DNA from 4 places in the Bacillus aerius genome. Region 1 is predicted to be linked to each of the others. Evidence: riboswitches for the same ligand, from Rfam matches in the RefSeq annotation. Region 1 holds a riboswitch; each other region holds the start of a gene.
What was found. A riboswitch is a leader RNA that binds a small molecule or an ion and turns the genes downstream of it on or off. The one in region 1 is predicted to bind S-adenosylmethionine.
Positions count from the first base shown of each region.

Region 2: linked by a shared signal. The riboswitch ahead of M2353_RS05970 (methionine biosynthesis PLP-dependent protein) and the one ahead of mtnW (2,3-diketo-5-methylthiopentyl-1-phosphate enolase) in region 1 are both predicted to bind S-adenosylmethionine.
Region 3: linked by a shared signal. The riboswitch ahead of M2353_RS07755 (DUF2292 domain-containing protein) and the one ahead of mtnW (2,3-diketo-5-methylthiopentyl-1-phosphate enolase) in region 1 are both predicted to bind S-adenosylmethionine.
Region 4: linked by a shared signal. The riboswitch ahead of metK (methionine adenosyltransferase) and the one ahead of mtnW (2,3-diketo-5-methylthiopentyl-1-phosphate enolase) in region 1 are both predicted to bind S-adenosylmethionine.

Region 1 is NZ_JARYHO010000001.1:1,300,707-1,304,483, forward strand. It holds gene mtnK (S-methyl-5-thioribose kinase) at 1-434, opposite strand, end outside; gene M2353_RS06715 (pyridoxal phosphate-dependent aminotransferase) at 840-2,030, shown strand; SAM riboswitch class I at 2,075-2,176, shown strand; gene mtnW (2,3-diketo-5-methylthiopentyl-1-phosphate enolase) at 2,276-3,493, shown strand; gene M2353_RS06725 (2-hydroxy-3-keto-5-methylthiopentenyl-1-phosphate phosphatase) at 3,494-3,777, shown strand, end outside.
Region 2 is NZ_JARYHO010000001.1:1,169,551-1,173,327, forward strand. It holds gene M2353_RS05950 (hypothetical protein) at 1-123, shown strand, start outside; partial or broken gene M2353_RS05955 (GNAT family N-acetyltransferase) at 207-642, opposite strand; gene M2353_RS05960 (YjcG family protein) at 649-1,164, opposite strand; gene M2353_RS05965 (esterase family protein) at 1,217-1,957, opposite strand; SAM riboswitch class I at 2,178-2,299, shown strand; gene M2353_RS05970 (methionine biosynthesis PLP-dependent protein) at 2,379-3,497, shown strand; gene metC (cystathionine beta-lyase) at 3,494-3,777, shown strand, end outside.
Region 3 is NZ_JARYHO010000001.1:1,505,026-1,508,802, reverse strand. It holds gene sat (sulfate adenylyltransferase) at 1-259, opposite strand, end outside; gene M2353_RS07765 (sulfate permease) at 317-1,381, opposite strand; gene M2353_RS07760 (phosphoadenylyl-sulfate reductase) at 1,395-2,096, opposite strand; gene M2353_RS07755 (DUF2292 domain-containing protein) at 2,142-2,246, opposite strand; SAM riboswitch class I at 2,363-2,465, opposite strand; gene pyrE (orotate phosphoribosyltransferase) at 2,624-3,262, opposite strand; gene pyrF (orotidine-5'-phosphate decarboxylase) at 3,270-3,777, opposite strand, start outside.
Region 4 is NZ_JARYHO010000001.1:2,756,453-2,760,229, forward strand. It holds gene asnB (asparagine synthase (glutamine-hydrolyzing)) at 1-694, opposite strand, end outside; gene metK (methionine adenosyltransferase) at 843-2,045, opposite strand; SAM riboswitch class I at 2,241-2,375, opposite strand; gene pckA (phosphoenolpyruvate carboxykinase (ATP)) at 2,602-3,777, shown strand, end outside.

The sequences.
Region 1 (3,777 bases):
TTGCCTAAAAATTCTCCGACATGATCTGATAAATACGGGTATTGTTTTCCGGCAATTAGCCCTTTTCTGACGATTTCGAGGTGTGATAGATCCTCCATTGCCGTCACTGCAAGAGCTGTATCCGAATAATAGACGGCTGGTACGAGATGAGGTGCATACTCTGACTGCTTGATGAGTGCTGCACTTTCAATTCTTGCACGATCTAATGTCAGCGGCCAGCTTTCTCCAACGACTTTTGCGTAAGGAAGGGCCTGCTTGATAATCAGTCCTTTTGCTTGTTTGTGATCATAAATATGAAAGACGTAATTTAAATTTCCGTCACCGATTTCAGTGCATGTTAAATGACTGCTCTCCTGAATCAATCCAAGTCTAATGGCAAGTGCAACTGCCGAACTTTCTGTTAATTCTTCATATGATGCCGTAAGTGTAACCAATTGCTTCCCTCCAAATCATATAAAAAAGCCTCTTTCTCCTGAGAGAAAGAGGCTTGATGGCGTGTATGCTCGAAGCCTCTCTTATCTCTCAGCACATACGTCTGATGGAATTAGCACCGTGCCCTATAAGACAATGAATTGTCTTGGCGCTGTTCTTGCTGCGCCCCACTTCACAGTGGTATTAACGGTCGGTTGCTGTTGGGGTCAAAAGGCCAAATCCCTCGCCCAACTCTCGATAAGAGAAATCAATATGTAATTGTTTCATGTCTGCTTGCATTTCTTAATTCTAGATATTATCAGAGCTGCAGTTCACATGTCAATCTTTTTTCAAAATTGCTTTACAATTCATAAAACAATCCATTACAGTGATTGTATTGTCATGTAACTTGAATAGAAGGTGAAAAAATGGAATTCCAGCAATCGGATGTATTGAAACATTTACCGAAACAATTTTTTGCGTCGCTTGTACAAAAAGTACAGAAAAAAGTGCAGGAAGGGGCAGATGTGATTAATTTAGGTCAAGGAAATCCTGATCAGCCCACTCCTCCACATATTGTGAAAGCGATGCAGGAAGCGGTAGCAAAACCTGAAAATCATCAATACTCCTCATTCCGCGGGACAGCGAAACTAAAAAAAGCTGCAGCTACTTTTTATGAAAGAGAATATGGTGTCACGCTTGACCCAAAGACAGAGATTGCCATCTTATTTGGAGGGAAAGCGGGACTAGTCGAATTGCCGCAATGTTTACTGAATCCAGGTGATACGCTGCTTGTTCCAGATCCGGGCTATCCTGATTACTGGTCAGGCGCTGTGCTTGCCGGAGCTCGCATGGTCACAATGCCTCTTCTTGAACAAAATGATTTTTTACCTGACTACCACCAATTGTCAGAGCAGGATAAGAATCAAGCAAAATTGATGTACTTAAATTACCCAAATAATCCGACTGGTGCGACTGCAACCCGGACATTTTTTGAAGATACTGTTGCGTTTGCGAGTGCAAATAAGATGTGTGTTGTCCATGATTTTGCATATGGCGGCATAGGATTTGACGGCGAAAAGCCCCTTAGTTTCCTGCAAATAGACGGAGCAAAAGAGACAGGTATTGAAATCTATACATTGTCCAAAACGTATAATATGGCTGGTTGGAGAGTCGGTTTTGCAGCAGGGAATGCCTCTGTTATCGAAGCCATTGAGCTTTATCAGGATCACCTGTTTGTGTCACTGTTTAAAGCAACTCAAGATGCAGCAGCAGAAGCACTTTTAAGCGATCAAACGTGCGTACAAGTACAAAATGATCGGTACGAAAAAAGACGAAACACTTGGATTGCTGCATGCAAAGAGATTGGCTGGGACGTCAGTGCGCCAAAGGGCTCGTTTTTTGCTTGGTTAAAGGTGCCTGAAGGGTATACATCTGAAACTTTTTCGGATGTATTATTAGAAAAAGCACATGTTGTTGTGGCACCAGGGAATGGCTTTGGTGCTCACGGTGAAGGCTACGTCAGAGTCGGCCTTTTAACAAGTGAGGAGCGGCTAAAGGAAGCCGCTGATCGTATCGCTGCCTTGCAGTTATTTGAAAAAAAGCCATTGACAACGTAAAAAAATGGTGCGATAATTCAGGCAATATTTAAGAAAATTGAATATTCTTATCAAGAGTAGGCAGAGGGACTAGCCCAATGAAGCCCGGCAACCGACTTCCATGAAGCACGGTGCTAATTCTTGCAGCAAGCGCTGAGAGATAAGATTCGGATGAATGAGACGAAACCTCTTTAACGCGCTGATCAAGCACTTAAAGAGGTTTTTTTATTGACCATATACAGGACGCAATCGAAAGGGGATTCCTAGTGAGTGAACTACTGGCAACATACGTACTAACACATCGAGAGGATGAACAAATAGACCGAAAAGCAGAGCAGATCGCACTTGGGTTAACGGTCGGGTCATGGACGGACTTGCCGCAGCTCAAAAAGGAGCAGCTAAAAAAACATAAAGGCCGTGTGGTGAGCGTAAAAGAACAGTCCTCCGCAAATGGTGGTCTGTATCAATCAGAGGTGACCATTGCTTATCCTGAGGCGAACTTTTCAGCTGATATACCAGCGGTGTTGACGACGATTTTTGGAAAGCTTTCACTGGATGGGAAAGTAAAGCTCGTCGATATCGAATTTTCGGAAAGGTTTAAAAGCTGTCTGCCAGGACCGGTATTTGGCATTGAGGGGATACGAAAGAAAGTAGGCGTGTTTGATCGGCCGCTATTGATGAGTATATTTAAAGGCGTGATCGGCCGTGATATGGAGGATTTAAAAAAGCAGCTCCGCTTACAGGCTTTAGGTGGAGTAGACTTCATCAAAGATGATGAGATTTTATTTGAAAGCCCATTAGCCCCTTTTGAAGATCGAATCATGGAAGGAAAAAAGATATTAAAAGAAACATATGAAGAGACAGGACATCGCACGCTTTATGCTGTTAATTTAACTGGTAGAACTTTTGATTTGAAAGATCGAGCAAGAAAGGCAGCCGAACTCGGGGCTGATGCGCTTTTATTCAACGTTTTTGCCTATGGACTTGATGTCATGCAAAGCTTGGCTGAAGATCCAGAGATCCCATTGCCGATCATGGCACATCCGGCAGTGAGCGGTGCAATGACATCATCTCCAGACTATGGATTCTCGCATTCTCTTCTTTTAGGCAAATTAAATCGATATGCTGGCTCTGATTTAAGTCTTTTTCCCTCTCCTTATGGATCAGTCGCCCTTCCGAAAAAAGATGCCATTGGCATTTTCGAAGCATGTGTGAAAGAGGATACAGTTCAACAAACATTTCCTGTCCCTTCAGCAGGCATTCACCCGGGAATGGTGCCGATCTTAATCAAAGATTTTGGACTTGATCATGTCATTAATGCAGGCGGGGGAATTCACGGACATCCGCGGGGAGCAACTGGAGGAGGGAAAGCCTTTCGTTCGATCATTGATGCGGTGGTCAAAAAAGAGTCTATCGAAGAAAAAGCATCAACTTGTCAAGACTTACAAGCAGCACTTGATCTTTGGGGAAGGGTAGCAGAATAAATGAAAAAACCAATTGTATGTTGTGATTTTGATGGCACGATTACGAAAAATGATAATATCATTCGCATCATGAAGCAGTTTGCTCCAAAAGAATGGACGAAATGGAAGGATGGTGTTCTAGCAAAAGAGATCACGATCCAAGAAGGCGTCGGGCAGATGTTTCAGTTACTGACGAGTGATCAGAAAGAAGCCATTCGGTCATTTATTTTAGAGGATACAGAGATTCGTGAAGGATTTGAACAGTTTGTCGATGATGTCAAAAAAGCAGACATTCCTTTCTATGT
Region 2 (3,777 bases), 130 kb from region 1:
GAGAAAAAAGAGGACTTAGTGACAGAAGCGGAAACGAAAGTACAGCAAAAAAAGCGGGAACGTTTTGTACGAGATATGTTTATGGAAGAAGGTAAGGGCGTTCATATCAATACTTACGTCTAAATGACTGCGCTTTCTTCCTGAGCGAACGAGATGGAATCAATAAAAAGCCAGAGCATCCATGATGCCCTGGTTTTTTATTTTCGTTAAACGGAGAGTGTTTTTGTCATTTTGACATGTGTAATCCCTGCTTCTTCAAACGGTTCTGAAATGGCTTTGTAGCCTTTCTTTTCGTAGAAAGGAAGAGCTTGGACTTTGTGCATGCATGACAGCTTCTTTCGCTCCGTTTGCCATCGCTTCAGACTCAAGTGCTTCTAAAAGCTGGTGGCCAAGACCGAAAGAGCGCGCCTCTTTTAATACACAAATTCGTTCAAGCTTTGCCTTATGACCTTCAATTATGCGCAGTCTAGCAGCAGCTTGTGGTTTGTTGTCATCATTATAAATGACAAAATGAATGGCTTCGTCCTCAAGTTCATCAATTTCGATCTCTAACGGGACTTCTTGTTCTTTTACGAAAACTTCTTTTCGAACATAATAAGCATCTTCTCGTTGTGTTTGTTCTTTTACGATGACTGTATTCAAATGTCTTTAACCCTCTTCTCCTAAGATAAATGTTTCATAAACGGTCCAAGAACCGTTCTCTAATTGATATAAAAGGTGGAAGCGGTCAACCGTTTCCTCGTGGTCAATTTTTCTCAGCTTCAATGTGCCTAGAACGTCTGAATGCTCATCGTCTGATAACTTTTGAGCCACTGTCACATGCGGAACAAATGCATATTCAGGTGTACCAGCAAGCGGATCAGTGTACAACTTCTCATTGAGAGTCATTAATTCTTCGTTCGGTTCTACTTTCATATAAATCACGTTGTTTACAGGAGCGAATGAACTGAATTTTTTAATACGTAACGTAATAGGAGAAGCATTTTTTGCGTACTCTCGCAAGGTGGAGACGACCTCAGCTGCTTCTAGATCCGTTAATTCAAAAGGTGTTCTTAATGTTAAATGAGGTGGTATGAGTGCATAGTTCGGATCATAACGTTTCCGATAAGAGTTCGCAATGTCTTGCAATTTTTTTGATGGAAATAAAACAACTCCGTATTTCATCATGTTCCCTCCTGATTAAGAAAGTATTTATTATTTTTTATTATAACAAAATTCAGTTGATTAACGAATATGGGAGCATTCTTTTTAACGAAGGTGAAATGAGCGGCTGCCAAAACGTCCATTTATGATCGCCTTCGAATGTCTCAAATAAATAATCCGCACCGGACTTCTCCAAAAGGACCTTTAATTCTTCGTTCGGCTGAATAAAGTCTAGCACTTGCCCATCTGTCGTTTTCACAGCTGTTTCTTCTAACCCGATTTGATGGATAATGGCATAATGAGCAAGGGATGATGACTGTTTGACTGCTTGCAGAACCGACTCATCCACGTAAGGAGACTGCAAAATCAGTCCGCCAAATAACGAAGGATAATCAATGGCTGTCATAAGTGAGATCGTAGCACCTAATGAATCACCAATAAATGTACGACCTGATCCAACTTGATACGTTGGATAGTGTTCATCAATATACGGAACTAGTTCATTTGCCAAAAAGCGTTTATACGCCTCGAACTTTGGTCCGTCTGGATGATACGTATTTCGTCTTTCAGTAACATTTTCATATGGGACACCAATGATAATCGAGCGTTCCATTTCTTTGTTTTGCATTAATTCTTCCGCTTGTCTGCCTATTTTACCTAGACGGAAATAATCATGACCATCTTGTGCAATGATGACATGATATGTATAAAGGGGGGAGTAATTGACTGGCAAATAAATCAAAATGGTCATATCTGCCCCAAGTTCTTTTGACTGTAAGGTTTCTTCTTGAATGATGCCTGTTTTCTTCACCATAATCCATTCCTCCAGCTAACCAAATTCATCATAAGTGAAACGTTTCCATTCATTGTAACACGAAAAACAGCGTTGTTCCTATATGCTAACATGCAATCAAATTGGCTGACATCCAATCTGCTACAAAATACAGAAAATTTTAATTAATCGTTACATTTCCCCTTGAAAAATGAGGTTTAATGCGTTACAGTATTAAGAATTAGAACAGACAGACAACACATTCTTATCGTGAGAGGTGGAGGGACTGGCCCTTTGAAACCTCAGCAACCGGTATGCATCACTTCATGTGATGTACCAAGGTGCTAAATCCAGCAAGCAGCTTTTTTGCTTGGAAGATAAGAGGAAGCGATTAAACCCCTTCTTCTTATGAAGAAGGGGTTTTTCTGTTTTGAAATTAGATTTTTACTTAGGATGGTGTCAAATGACAGAACATGTGGAAACGAAGTTAGCGCAAATTGGAAACCATAGCGAAGAGGTGACTGGTACTGTCAGTCCTCCCGTTTATCTTTCAACAGCTTACAGACATAGAGGCATTGGGGAATCAACAGGATTTGATTATATTCGGACGAAAAACCCAACAAGGCAGCTTGTAGAAGATGCGATTGCTTCACTCGAAGAAGGAACGGCCGGTTTTGCCTTCAGTTCGGGAATGGCTGCCATCCAAACGATCATGGCGCTGTTTGAGAGCGGGGATGAACTCATTGTTTCATCAGATTTATATGGCGGTACATACCGTCTATTTGAAAACGAATGGAAAAAGTACGGACTGCGCTTTGTTTATGATGATTTTTCAGATGAAGACTGTTTACGCTCTAAAATGACGCCAAATACAAAAGCCGTCTTTATTGAAACGCCAACAAACCCACTCATGCAGGAAGCGGATATTCAAAAGGTTGCGAAAATCGCAAAAGAACACGGTGCATTGGTCATTGTGGATAACACCTTTTATACGCCCGTCTTGCAAAAACCGATTACACTTGGAGCGGACATTGTCATTCATAGTGCCACCAAATATTTAGGCGGACATAACGATGTTCTTGCCGGACTTGTCGTCACAAAAGGAGAGAAGCTATCGGAAGACATGTTCCAGCATCAAAACGCCATTGGGGCGGTTTTATCTCCATTTGACTCATGGCTTTTAATGAGAGGAATGAAAACATTGGCGCTGAGAATGCGTCAGCACGAAGCAAATGCGAAGGAATTAGCTGATTTTCTAAAGCAGCAGCCTGAAATTCAAGATGTCCTTTACCCAGGAAAGGGAGGCATGCTGTCATTCCGAGTAGCCAAAGAGGACTGGGTCAATCCATTTTTGAAGCAGCTGAAAACGATTTGTTTTGCTGAAAGCCTTGGCGGAGTCGAAAGCTTCATTACGTATCCTGCAACGCAAACCCATATGGACATCCCAGAAGAGATTCGCATCGCAAACGGTGTTTGTAACAAATTGCTCCGTTTCTCAGTCGGGATTGAGCATGTGGAGGATCTAAAAGCAGACCTGAAACAGGCACTATCAAATGTGAAAGAGGAGGTACACACGAAATGACCACACATGATTGGACACTCGAAACACAACTCGTTCATAATGCGTTTAAAACAGACCGCTCAACAGGTGCAGTCAGTGTACCGATTCAACATGCATCGACGTTTCACCAAAGTAGCTTCGATGACTTTGGTCAATATGACTACTCCAGATCAGGCACCCCTACACGTCAGGCATTGGAGGATACCATTGCAGCGCTAGAAGGAGGAACGAGAGGGCTTGCCTTTGCGTCAGGTATGGCAGCCATTTCAACTGCTTTTCTTCTATTATCAAAAGGAGATCA
Region 3 (3,777 bases), 200 kb from region 1:
CCGCTGCTTTTTCCTTTGTGACAGGCAAAGTAATCGGAAGAGACCAAACGACACCACTTGCTAGTCGCATACTGCTGACAACTGCTTCATAATCAGCTTTCGTTAAAAACCCTTCAATTGGACTATACCCGCCAATTGCGATGAGTTCAAGGTCTGCAAAAGAGATGGCATCCAGCTCGATTTCTTTCGCAGCTGTGCTTAGATCAAATTCTTCATTTACTCGATTAATTAATACGCCACCATGTGGTGTTAAACTCATTTGTTCATCTTCCTCTCAATGTTCATATTTATTAGATGTTAATAGTCGGATTTATATTTAAATCCCGCCGCCCTGTTCATGAATCGAGCTGCTCTCATTTTTAACTGCCTTCATAAGACTCAGTGCACCTAGTGAAGCAAGCAGTACACTCATCATGATAAAGATAGAGTAATAGTCTCCTTTTAAGAAAAGGCTTACCAACAAATAAGATAGACTAAGTGATAAGAAAGGTGACACAACCCATACCTTCAGCATTTTTTTCACAACATGTTTATGAAAAATGTTCGGTCCACCCTTTGCCATACCAAGCCCAATAATGGACGAGGAGGTAATTTGAGTAAGGGGAACAGGGAGTCCGAATATAGAGCTGACGATGACAAGTCCTGCACCGGTGCTCGATAATAGAATGCCTTCACCCGTTTGATAGCGTGTAATTTTCTTTCCATTTGTTTCTAGTACCCTTCTTCCTAGAAGCAGCGCCCCAATGGCCACAAAGATTCCGCCGTAAAGGGTTCCTTGCCCGACTGATAAAACACCTGACGCGACAAGCGGGCCGACCGCATTGGCGACATTGTTCATGCCGGCTGAAAACGCTTCTAAAAACCCACTGATAATCAAAACAACAGATAAGATCAATGTTCCTTTTTTGGATAATGTCCGTTTAGGGAACAATCTGATGATTTTGACAACAGCAAAGGTAAAAACAAAGGCAACAATCGGAATAATCACCCAAAAAGAGACAATGACTAAGATCGATTTCACATACAGCACTTTATATGCGGCTGCCACACCGACCACAGCTCCTACTGTGACCTCACTTGTGGATAAAGGAATGGCCAAGAGATTCGCTATGAAAAGTGATAATGCGGCCGAGCCAATGATGATACACACAATTTCAAGTGTGATGACAGATTCAGGCATAATCCCGGAGCTGATCGTTTTGACGACCTCGCCGCCGCCAATCACTGAACCTGCTAATATTCCAACTGCACAAACGCTGAGCGCGTATATTGGCTTTTTGATCGCACCTGAACCATATGCGATGCCCATCGAAGCGGCTGCTCCGCTTGCGCCAATATTTAAAGCAAAGAATAAGCTAAATAAAATTGCGGCGATTTCCATACATTATGCTCCCTTACTCATGTAATCCGCACTCAGTCTTTGCTGTCCCTGACCATCTTCCAGAACGCAAATCATCAGCAGTAAATGCCGGCTGTGTACAAGGTGCACACCCGATGCTTGGATATCCTTGGTCATGCAGCGGATTATAAGTAAGATCCTCTCTAGACGCATATCTCCATATGTCCTTCCACGTCCAGTGGATGAGCGGACATACTTTGACTGATTGGAATTTTTCATCCTTATTTAAGAAGTTCGTACCTGCTCGTTTAGGCGACTGCTCTCTTCTTAAACCAGACAGCCATGCCGGATAGCCAGATAGTGCCTCTTGCAATGGAATGACCTTTCTCATATGGCAGCAGCTTTGAGGATTCGTTTCCCATAATTTATCACCATGCTGCTCATTCTGCTCTTCCACCGTCAGCTCAGGTGTTTTCAGCACGATGTCTAACCCAGGATATCTTTCCTTAACTGCATCAATGGTGTCGTATGTTTCCTTGAAATGCAGACCTGTATCTAAAAAGACAATTCTTGCATCTTTTTTTACTTTCGCAATAAGATCGATCAGGACAATGCCCTCAATGCCAAAACTGCATGCATAAACGAGCTGATCACCATAGTGGCCGTACGCCCATTTCAGCACAGATAGGGCCCCTTTATACAAATCGTCCTCTTGAAATGTAATGGACGGCTCTTGCCAATTTTCATAAGTTAACATTGTTTCTCCCCTTCCGGAGTACTGCTTCTATTGCTATTCTCCGCACTACTTTAATCTGATTTTTTCATTTTTTTCCACTTGAATCACTTGACCGTCCTGAACGACCAACGTAATTGAACCGAATTTCATATCCCCAATCAGCTCTTGCATATGCTTCACTAAGTCCTCATCCTGGTTTTGTTTCAGTTCCATCTCCTCTTCCTCCTCACCGTTAAAATAAAAAAACTTTCTTTCAGTCCGAAAGAAAGATGAGGAAGCTCACGATTTCCTTATCTTTCAAAATAGAATCATTTTGCAGGAAGTAGCACCTTGCAAATCGCAGGTTGCCGGGCTTCATCGGGCCAGTCCCTCCACCTCTCTGGATAAGAGTTTTAATTTGTATTAAATATTAACACAATTCAAACAAAAGTCAACCCGACTTTATTGATAGGATTAGTTTTTATTTAAATTTGAGTCTATTTTACTATTTTTAACCAAATAAAAAACTGTGCAGCGCAGCACAGCTTTTTTAAAACAAGACAAGCTTTTTAGACCGTTTCTTCCATCCAAGATTCAGACGAAGGATCCTGTCTCCAGCGTTTTAGTTTATTCATAGCAGAAGGCTCGATTGCTTTTAGCTCAAGTGCCACTTCTGTCAGTGTGTCATAGTCTGTCAGCGTGACATAGGGAATGTTTTTCTCTTGAAAAGCCGCAGCTGCTTTTGGCAGTCCATAAGTGAAGATCGCAACAACTCCGAGTACGTCACAGCCTTCGTCTTCTAGAGCAGCCACAACTTCAAGAACGCTGCCTCCAGTTGAGATGAGGTCTTCTACGACAACCACCTTTTGTCCAGGTGATACGGCTCCTTCAATTTGATTTCCTTTTCCGTGTGCTTTTGGTTTACTTCTTACATAACACATCGGTACATTCAGACGATCAGCTGCTAATGCCGCATGAGGAATGCCAGCTGTAGCTGTACCTGCGACAACTTCCGCTCCTTCAAAATGAGTGAGAATCAAGTCTTTTAAACCTTCCGCAATGTCCCCTCTGACCTCAGGATAAGACAAGGTGAGGCGATTGTCACAGTAAATCGGTGATTTGATACCGCTCGCCCATGTAAATGGTTCGTCTGGTTTTAAAGAGACAGCTTTGATTTGTAATAAATGCTTCGCGATTTTCGTTTTCATCCGGCAGTCACTCCCACTCTTTCAAAATTTGTTGATAAGCTTCCACTGGGTTTGTGGCTTTTGTGATCGATCTTCCCACAACAATCTGTGAAACACCCTGTTCTTTGGCAAAGGCAGGTGTCGCCACACGCTTTTGGTCATCCGTTTGATCATTTGGTAAGCGAATTCCTGGCGTCACAGTGAGAAAGGAAGGAGAGATTTGTTCATGAAGCTGTTTTGATTCATGAACAGAGCACACCACACCATCAAGTCCACTTTCATATGCCAATTGTCCATAATGAAGCACCGCCTCTTGCAATGGGCGGTCAATTAGTAATTCTTTTTTCATCATATCTTCTGACGTGCTTGTCAGCTGGGTCACTGCAATAATAGCCGGGCGATTTTGCCCGGCAGGGGTTCCGCTTTCAAGCCCCTCTACGGCCGCCTGCATCATTCTTTTCCCGCCGGCTGCATGTACATTCACCAAATCAACACCAAGTGCAGCAAGCCTGTTCATCGCTTTTTGCACAGTTGTT
Region 4 (3,777 bases), 1.5 Mb from region 1:
TTTGTTCAGGTTTGAATTGAACTTTCCAGTAAGTCTTAAATGCAATGTCTTGGCCTGGACGCAGTGTAAACTGATGACCTGGCTCGACTTTGTGCACTTTTTGATCAAGTGTATTTGGCTCAGGAACGAACTGAAAAGACATGTACTGCTGCAAAGCAGTCTCATCAAATAAAATGTTCTCATTCACAGCCATTAAGCTTTTGCGTTCAGAAGCAAAGTACACTTGGTCATCCATTTGTGTAAAATAGAGCGGTTTAATGCCGAAAGGATCTCTTGCGCCATATAATAACTGCGCTTCTTTATCCCAAATTAAAAATGCAAACATCCCGCGAAGCTTCGATGCCGCTTCTTCTTTATAGTGGCGATATGTGGCAAGAAGGACTTCCGTATCAGAATCTGTGCTGAACGTATAGCCTTTTTTCACAAGCTCTTCTTTCAGCTCCACATAGTTATAAATTTCTCCGTTGAAAATAATCCAATACTTTTCATCTTCATAAGAAAGCGGCTGCTTTCCGTGTTCAACATCTATAATACTTAAACGTCTAAATCCAAATCCTACATGCTCATCATGAAAGTACCCCTCATCATCCGGACCTCGATGAACGATGAGACGATTCATTTGCTTAATTAACTCTTCCTGCTCAGTAGTTTCGGACAATGGACGGTGATTAAATACACCAACAAACCCACACATATTATTGCCTCCACGTTATGTTATTTCTTAAAAGTAGACCTATAATTAGACAGTATTTTGTCCAATTTTGTTTCACATTTTTACGCTTTTTGTAGAATTTTTTTTAATCAAAAGGAAAACCGCTTAAAATAAGCGGTTTTGTATGTTGTTATTCTCCTAATGCTTCCTTGCGAAGCGTGTCGGCTTTATCCGTTTTTTCCCATGGAAGATCCAAGTCATGACGGCCAAAATGTCCGTATGCAGCGGTTTGTTTATAGATCGGACGACGTAAGTCAAGCATTTTAATAATGCCGGCTGGACGAAGATCAAAGTTTGCACGTACCACTTCAATTAATTTCTCTTCAGAGGCTTTTCCTGTTCCAAATGTATCAATTGAAATAGAGACAGGCTGTGCAACACCAATTGCATAAGCAAGCTGCACTTCACATGAATCTGCAAGACCAGCTGCTACGATGTTTTTCGCTACATAGCGAGCCGCATATGCTGCCGAACGGTCAACCTTCGTTGCATCCTTGCCAGAGAAAGCACCGCCACCGTGACGAGCATACCCGCCATAAGTATCAACGATGATTTTACGTCCAGTTAAACCAGCATCCCCTTGAGGTCCACCGATAACAAAGCGGCCTGTTGGGTTGATGAAGTATTTTGTTTCTTCATCGATCAGTTCACTTGGAACGACGGGGCGGATGACATGCTCTTTTAAGTCGCTTTGAATTTGTTCAAGCGTCACTTCTGGTGCATGCTGTGTAGAAATAACCACCGTATCAATACGAACTGGTTTGTTTTGTTCATCATATTCAACTGTTACTTGAGTTTTTCCGTCCGGACGAAGGTATGCAAGTGTTTCATTCTTGCGTACTTCTGTTAAACGGCGAGATAATTTATGTGCAAGAGAAATCGGCAGTGGCATAAGCTCTTCAGTTTCGTTGTTTGCAAAACCAAACATCAAACCTTGGTCACCTGCACCGATCGCATCAATTTCTTCTTCAGTCATTGTTCCTTCACGTGCTTCAAGCGCTTTGTCTACACCTTGCGCAATATCAGCAGACTGTTCATCAATTGATGTAAGAACCGCACATGTTTCCGCATCAAAACCATATTTCGCACGTGTGTAGCCAATTTCCTTAATCGTGTCACGCACCGTCTTTGGAATGTCGACATAAGTAGACGTTGTAATCTCACCGCTTACTAATACGAGACCGGTTGTTACAGAAGTTTCACAGGCAACACGTGCATTTGGATCTTTCTTTAAAATTTCATCCAAAATGCTGTCTGAAATTTGATCACAGATTTTATCTGGATGTCCTTCGGTCACTGATTCTGAAGTAAATAAACGACGATTTTGACTCATAATGGCTATTTCCTCCTGTACAAGACCACATCATCCCAAGATGAGGCCTCCAATATGATACGGAACTCGTTCCCTCTTATATTTCAACATGTTTATATTAGAGATGTTATTGGCAATTTGTTCATATGATATCCCAAAAATAAAAAAACCATTTCCTTCATTGCGAGGAAAGGGTCTGAGATCGCATGCCTTTCACTCTTATCGCTCAAGGTGTTCTTGTACCTTGCATCAGGTTAGCACCTTGGTTTCTCAGCATGTTCATGCCTTTTTCATAAGAAACCGGTTGCTGGGCTTCATCGGGCCTGTCCCTCCACCAACTCGGGATAAGAGTATCCGTTCAATAAGATATCTTATCTTAAACCCTTGCGTCATGTCAATGGTTCATAGGAATTATCTCCCCTTTTTTTCACCTCATCATTAGCATCACCAAAAAGCATATTTTCATAGCAGAAATGAAAAAACACACACAAAAATGTTTAAATAGTATAGACTATTATTATCAATGTGTTATACTAATCAAAACAAACAAATTCAACGGTAAAGGAAGGGTTTTTTTATGAACTCAGTGGATTTAAAAGAAGATTTGCAGTCATTGCTCTCATTAGAAAATACGCACCAAAATTTATCTGTTCCGAAACTTGTTGAAAAGATTTTGGCACGTAATGAAGGCGTTTTAACTTCAACTGGTGCTGTGCGCGCCACAACGGGTGCCTACACTGGACGTTCGCCTAAAGATAAATTCATCGTAAAAGAAGAAAACTCTGAACATAAAATTGATTGGGGTCAAGTGAATCAGCCGATCTCGAAAGAGGCATTTGATCGTTTATATACAAAGGTTGTGTCATACTTAAAAGAACGTGATGAACTATTTGTCTTTGATGGTTTTGCCGGTGCTGACGAAAAATACCGTATGCCAATTACAGTTGTAAATGAATTCGCTTGGCACAATCTCTTTGCAAAGCAGCTATTCATCAGACCTGATGGATCAACACCATCATCAAACGAAAAACCTTTCACCATCTTATCTGCACCTCACTTTAAAGCAGATCCTGAAACAGATGGCACAAACTCTGAAACGTTTATTATCGTTTCTTTTGAAAAACGGACGATTCTGATCGGTGGAACAGAATATGCAGGAGAGATGAAAAAATCCATTTTCTCTGTTATGAACTACCTGCTTCCTGAACAAGATATTTTATCAATGCACTGCTCTGCTAACGTCGGTCAAGAAGGCGATGTTGCTTTATTTTTCGGCCTTTCAGGTACTGGAAAAACGACGCTTTCTGCAAGTGCAAGCCGCAAGCTGATTGGAGACGATGAGCATGGCTGGTCTAACACAGGTGTCTTCAATATTGAAGGCGGATGCTATGCAAAATGCGTGAACTTAAGTGAAGAAAAAGAACCACAAATTTACAAAGCCATTAGCTTCGGATCAGTGCTTGAAAATGTAGTACTTGATGAAGAAACACGTGAAGCAGATTATGATGACACATTCTTTACTGAAAATACACGTGCGGCTTACCCAATCGAAATGATTGATAACATCGTGAAACCAAGTATTGCAGGTCACCCATCTGCTATCGTCTTTTTAACAGCTGATGCATTCGGTGTTTTACCTCCAATCAGCCGTTTAACGAAAGAACAAGCCATGTACCACTTCTTGAGCGGTTACACAAGTAAATTAGCGGGAACTGAGCGTGGCGTGACGTCACCAGAAACAACGTTCTCTACT